Terriglobus albidus: one gene and its partner. The protein of the gene in region 2 interacts with the protein of the main gene of each other region in a pairwise test. Links are inferred from orthologs where the notes say so. Each region holds a gene or a part of one and is shown on either strand. Other genes may lie near its edges. The genes, in order: eno and rpe.

What was found.
Region 1: the proteins of rpe (region 2) and eno interact in binary tests that used the Escherichia coli proteins (3 or more experiments, as listed by UniProt). The link is inferred for Terriglobus albidus from one-to-one orthologs.

What each region holds. Positions count from the first base shown.
Region 1 is NZ_CP042806.1:2,853,329-2,856,546, reverse strand. The notes cover bases 196-3,094. They hold eno (phosphopyruvate hydratase), read right to left. Parts: upstream 2,342-3,094; coding sequence 1,049-2,341; downstream 196-1,048. Other genes in these bases: FTW19_RS11330 (TrbI/VirB10 family protein), read left to right, coding at 2,660-3,094; gpmI (2,3-bisphosphoglycerate-independent phosphoglycerate mutase), read right to left, coding at 196-913. Also shown: more of gpmI, read right to left, coding at 1-195; more of FTW19_RS11330, read left to right, coding at 3,095-3,218. UniProt on the Escherichia coli protein: Catalyzes the reversible conversion of 2-phosphoglycerate (2-PG) into phosphoenolpyruvate (PEP). It is essential for the degradation of carbohydrates via glycolysis.
Region 2 is NZ_CP042806.1:1,077,359-1,080,502, forward strand. What follows is about bases 205-3,029. They hold rpe (ribulose-phosphate 3-epimerase), read right to left. Parts: upstream 2,054-3,029; coding sequence 1,355-2,053; downstream 205-1,354. Other genes in these bases: bamD (outer membrane protein assembly factor BamD), read right to left, coding at 205-1,220; FTW19_RS04455 (catalase family peroxidase), read left to right, coding at 2,281-3,029. Outside these bases: more of bamD, read right to left, coding at 1-204; more of FTW19_RS04455, read left to right, coding at 3,030-3,144. UniProt on the Escherichia coli protein: Catalyzes the reversible epimerization of D-ribulose 5-phosphate to D-xylulose 5-phosphate.

The DNA of each region.
Region 1 (3,218 bases), 1.8 Mb from region 2 along the record:
TCTTCGGCACACCGGGACGTGGAATCTCCAGTTCGAGCTCCGCAGACTTAGGCAACTCGCGTCCGTCGTCTTTGGAGAGGTGCGAGTTGCGAGCCAGGACGCGAATGATCTGGCGAACGCGGTCGGCACGGTAGTTGAAGCAGATGACCGCGTCCTCGTCTTGAATGGTTGCTACCGGCTTGCCGTGCTCAGTAACGACAAAGGGGACGATGAACTCGTCAGTAACGCCGTTGTTGTAACCCTCACGCACGCGGGCGATGGCGTCCTCATAAGCTCCGCCCTCGGCGTGCCCCTTCACCATGGCATCGAAGGCCTTGGCCTCGCGCTCCCAGCGCAGATCGCGGTCCATCGCATAATAACGTCCGCTCACGGAAGCCAGCTTGCCCACACCATACTCACGGAACTTCTGGGAGAGGGCTTCCAGATAGCCTGCCCCGGAGCTCGGCAGTGTGTCGCGACCGTCCATGAAGGCATGCACATAGACCTTCTTCAGACCCTGCTCTGCAGCCATCTTCAGCAGCGCATAGAGATGCCGCTGATGCGAGTGCACACCGCCGTCCGACACCAGGCCGATCAGATGCAGCGCCCGCCCATGAGCAGCAGCCTGCATCGCCTTCACCAGCGTGGGATCGGTAAAGAAGTCGCCTTTCGAGACTGTCTCATCGATGCGGACGATATCCATGCGCACGATACGGCCGGCGCCGATGTTCAGGTGACCGACCTCCGAGTTACCCATCTGTCCATCAGGAAGACCGACAAAGTGATCGCTGGCGCGGATCGTCGTATTGGGATACTCCGCCAACAGACGGTCGTAGTTCGGCTTGCGGGCAAGAGCGATGGCATTACCCTTGGTCTCGGTGCGGATACCCCATCCATCCAGGATGGTCAGGACGAGCGGCTTGTTCTTTGACATTACTGGTTCACTTTCCGCGTTGGTGTACTGCTTCGGCTGCCGGCGGCTCAGCCCCTATTGCAACAATGGGTGCAGCTGCCGGCAGCAGCGCACCCATCGTCACAAAGGAAGTTTGAAGAGGGCTTCTCACAACTGCTACTCACCGCAGTTGATGGATTCAATTCCGAGGAACTCGGCGCCCGGCCCCAGCTCTTCCTCGATGCGGAGAAGCTGGTTGTACTTGGCGATACGATCCGTGCGGCTGGCCGAACCGGTCTTGATCTGTCCTGCACCGGTAGCTACCGCCAGGTCGGCGATGAAGGTGTCTTCGGTCTCGCCCGAACGGTGCGAGATGATCGAGGTGTATCCGTAGCGGCGGCCCAGAGCGATAGCTTCCAGCGTCTCCGAAACCGTACCGATCTGGTTCACCTTGATCAGGATTGAGTTGGCTACGCCCTGCTCGATGCCCTGCTGCAGACGGCGGGAGTTCGTGACGAAGAGATCGTCACCGACGAGCTGCACGAAGTTACCGATCTTATCGGTCAGCAGCTTCCAACCGGCCCAGTCATCTTCCGCCAGACCGTCTTCGATGGAGACGATCGGGTACTGACGGCACCAGCTCTCCCAGAACGACGCCATCTCTTCGCTGCTCAGCTCGCGCTTGTCGCTTTTCTTGAAGACATACTTACCCGTCTCCTTGTTGTAGAACTCAGACGAGGCAGGATCGAGTGCGATGGCGATCTGCTCACCGGCCTTGTATCCGGCCAGTTCGATGGCCTCAAGGATCACCTCGATGGCTTCAACGTTTGACTTCAGCGAAGGAGCGAAGCCGCCCTCGTCACCAACAGCGGTGTTCAGGCCCTTCTTCTTGAGCACGCCCTTCAGCGTGTGGAAGACCTCAGTGCCCCAGCGCAGTGCGTCAGAGAAGCTCTCCGCGCCGACCGGCATAACCATGAACTCCTGGAAATCCACAGTATTGTCGGCGTGTGCGCCGCCGTTGAGGATGTTCATCATCGGTGTGGGCAGAATGCAGGCATTCACGCCGCCGAGGTAGCGATACAGCGGCAGTTTGAGCTGCGCGGCGGCGGCGCGCGCGGTGGCCATCGAGACGGCCAGGATGGCGTTAGCGCCCAGCTTACTCTTGTTCTCGGTGCCATCGATGGCAATCATGGTCGCGTCGATCAGGCGCTGGTTGCTGGCGTCCATGCCGGCCAGCTCCGGAGCGAGGATGCTCTCGACATTCTCGACGGCCTGCAGCACGCCCTTACCGAGGTAAACCTCTTTGTCGCCGTCACGCAGTTCAACAGCCTCGTGTTCACCGGTAGATGCGCCCGAGGGCACAGCGGCACGGCCAAGCGCGCCACCGGCGAGCAGGACATCGGCCTCAACGGTCGGATTTCCACGCGAATCCAGGATCTCGCGGGCGTGAATGGAAACAATCTCGGTCATCTCTCTCCTCAAATCTGTAGACAGCACGCCCGAGGGGCGCACAATGCGATGGGCAAGGCGGTCGTTGAGTTTCGGACGGCGATCGACAGCGATAGCGCTGCCACCCACTCCGGCGATCATCTCGACAAGCTCTGCCATACGGAATAACTCTCGTTTCTAGAAAATTTTAGCAGCCGAAAACCGCCCAGTGGACTGACCACGCCAGCTTTAACGGTGCCGTAGCAGTGTTTGCAACCGAGGTTCCCGGGTGGTCACATCCGCAACCTATAGGGCTACGCTTGGTCTATACAATTGCGCTTCTTGCGCGCGCGAGGTTTTATGTCCGTCAAGCACTCTGTATCCACCGCTGCCCTGCTTCTGTCAATTGCGCCGCTGTTTGCGCAGCAAAGCGGCGTATCCGTGCCCCCCAATGAGGACTATACGCAGGACGCCGCCCCGCAGAAGCCCAGCGCAGCTAAGCCCGTCGCCACGGTTCCGCCCGCCCTCGGCGAGGCACCGGCTCCGGCTCCGGTTCAGACAATGCCTGCTCCCGTTGCCGCTCCCAAGCCGGTACCGGCAGCCCCTGCTCCCACCGCTGTCGCTGAGCTGAAAACGCATACCGACGCGGACCCTGATAGCGGTGTAGTGACCTACGTCCCCTCCCCCAAGGGTGAACTTCCGCAGGGCACGCTGATCCGTGTGCACCTCAACGATGAGATCTCCACAACCGATACCCCGCTCGGCGCTCCCTTCCATGCCCGGATTGCTCAGGATGTTTCGCGCGATGGCCATGTCATCATCCCCGCCGGTTCGGAGATGGTCGGGCGCGTGACGGAAGTACGTGGTGGCAAGCGGATCCGCGGTGCAGCCCTGATTCACCTGGAGCCACAGCAGATCA
Region 2 (3,144 bases):
AAGGAGTCTTCGACAAACTTTGCCACTTCGGGCGCCAGGGTGGGACGCGGATCGGCCATGGTGGGCTCACCAACCGTCGCGGTCTGGACGACGTCTGGGCGGCGCAGGAACATGATCTTGGCGATATCGAGCAGCTTGTACTGCGAGCGGCTGTTCTCCAGTGCCTGGCTGGCTGCTGTCTGTTCCTGGGTGGCCTCGGGCTGCGGACGGTTCAGGGCGGCGATACGGTCGCGGGCATCCTCAACGTGATTCGAAGCGGAGTGCTCGGTCACGGCCTTGGTGTAGGCGGCCATCGCGCGGTCATCGAACTCCTGCTCCAGCTTGGCCTTCGGTCCCTCGGGAAGATTGGCTCCCCGGACGAAACGCGCCTGCGCGGCATAGCCGTCGCCGATGCCGATCAGCACCTGATCCATTCCGCTGTAGAGCGGATAGGTGTCGGCCACTGTCTGGTAGCGTGCGATCGCAGCGGCCCAGTTCTCGTGGGAGGCGTAGAACAAGGCGACCTCGGATTCACGGGTAGCCAGTACTTCCTGTACCTCACGCAGACGCTGCTTGGCCTGCGGCACCAGCGTGGACTGCGGGAACTGCTGAATCATGTTCCGGTACTCTTCCTGCGCGTGCATGGCCTTGGTGTAGTCGCGGTCAGGCTTATCCATCTGGCGGAAGTAGATGTCGCCGACGCGCATCTGGGCCTCGGCGGCCTCGGGCACGTTGGGGAAGAAGGTGATGAAGTCCTTGTACTCGGCCTCGGCCTGGGCCAGGGCGGCGGAGCCGCCTTCCTTGTACCAGCTATCGGCGACGGCCAGCTTGGCGCGCATCTGGTACTGCGAGTCCGGATAGGTATTGAGCATGGTCTGCAGGTCCAGGCGGGCGACGTCGAAGTGGCCCTTGTTCAGGGCTTCGAGCGCCTTGTCGTAGAGCTGCTTGTCGGGCAGGTTCTTGTCCACGTCGGCCAGCGGGTTCCGCTTCAGGCGCTTCTTCTCGGCTGCTTTGGTGTCTTTGGACTGCTGAACCTTCTGGTCCTTCTTGGACTCCTTTGGTTCGTCGCCTTTGCGCTTCTTTGCCTGCTTGCCCGTGGAGAGCGTGACGCTCTCAGACTGTGAACCGTCAGGATTCGTGCCGGCCGCCTGCGCGTGCAGGCTCAGTGAACCGGCCAGAAGGGCCGCAGCCACGGCGGCGGAAAGCGGTGCGAAACGGGTCGAGAAAACAAAACGGCGCATGCAACCTCACTGCTCTCTGGATGAGAAAGCGCAACCTTCCCCGGCTTAGCGGGCACGGTAGGAAGGTGTGTTTATTTTAGACGGTCAGATGGCGAGATGGGATATGGTCCGGATGCTTTTGCAGTCACCCGGAATTATCTGCCTGACGTGGCCAATTCAGTCTTTCGCGCCAGCTCGGCCTTCCTTGCCAGATCCAGCAGGCTACGGGCGTCCTCGACGGCCTGTCCGCGGCCAAAGACCGAGGTGCCGGCGACCAGCAGCTCGGCTCCGGCCTTAACCACGCTTTCTACCGTCGTGTGGTCGATGCCGCCGTCGACCTGAATGCGGAAGTCCAGGTCGCGCTCCTGCCGCATCTGGGCCAGGCGCTCGATCTTTTTCAGTGTGCCGGGGATGAACGCCTGCCCTCCGAAGCCGGGGTTTACGGTCATCACCAGGACGTGATCCACAATGTCCAGCACATCGGTGAGAAACTCCACCGGAGTCGCCGGATTGATCACAACACCGGGCTTCATGCCGTGGCTCCGGATCAGCTCCAGCGTGCGGTTCAGGTGCCGGCACGCCTCCCACTGCACGCTCACCCAGTCGGCGCCGTTGTCGGCAAAGGCTGGGATGTAGGCATCGGCATTGGCGATCATCAGGTGGCAGTCGATGGGCAGCGCCGTCGCCTTGCGCAGGCTATTCAGCACCGGCGGCCCGATGCTGATGTTGGGAACAAAGACGCCATCCATCACATCGAAATGGACCACCGTGCCACCGCCTTCTGTGGCTTTAGCGACGTCATCAGCGAGGTGGGCAAAGTCGGCCGCGAGGATGGAAAAGCAGAGCTCGGTCACAGGTTCGAGTGTACCAAGCGTCCGCCCTATCTCTGTGCACGTTTTACGCCGCCTGTGCACGTTTACGTCTGTGCGCGGGCAGATGGAGTAAGCTGCCTCTACCCACTTCAAATAGAACGGCTTCGGCCGGAACCAAGCGGCTTCGGCCCAAACCAAATGGCTTCAGCCAGAACCAAGTGGCTTCGGCCAAAAACCAAGTGGCTTCGGCCAAGGAGATCGATCCCCCTATGCCTCTTCCGAACGATGAACGCGTCGTCGACCTCGCCAACCGTATTCTTGCCCAGTTTGATACGCTCTTCGGTCTTCATCCCGGTTTCCGTGCTGCTCACGCCAAGGGGCTGATGCTGACCGGCTCCTTTACAGCGGCGCCTGAGGCTTTGTCCCTGACCAACGCGCCTCATGTCTCCCGTCCGTCGACGCCGGTAACGGCACGTTTCTCGAACTCCACCGGTCTGCCGATGCTGCCGGATAGCGTGGCGGACGCTAATCCGCGGGGCCTGGCGATCCGTTTCAACCTGGCGGAGCACGTCCACACCGACATCGTCAGCCATTCCATCGATGCCTTCCCCACGCGTACGGGCGACGAGTTCATCGAGCTGCTGAAGGCCATCGGCGCCAGCGGACCCGATGTTCCCTCACCCAAGCCGGTTGAGGTCTTTCTTGGCTCGCATCCGGCGGCGCTGGCGTTTGTCCAGGCTCCCAAGCCCTTCCCGGTCAGCCTGGCGACCGAAAGCTACTTCGGTGTGACCGCGTTTGCCTTTACCAACGCGCAGGGCGAGACGAAGTATGGCCGCTATCGCATCGTTCCGGAGGCGGGCGAACACTTCTTCAGCGATGAGGAAGGAGCAAAGCTTGCTCAGGACTATCACTATGACGAGATCGCCGAGCGCGTCTCCAAGGCGCCGATCAGGTTCCGGATTCTGGTGCAGGTTGCCGGCCCGGAGGACACGGTCGACGATGCAACGGCGCACTGGCCGGAGTCGCGTCCGCTGGTGGAACTGGGTGTGGTGGAGTTGAATGCTGTCCTGCCGGACTCCCTGGCACAGCAGAAGCACATCATCTTCGATCCCATTCCGCGCTGTGAAGGCATT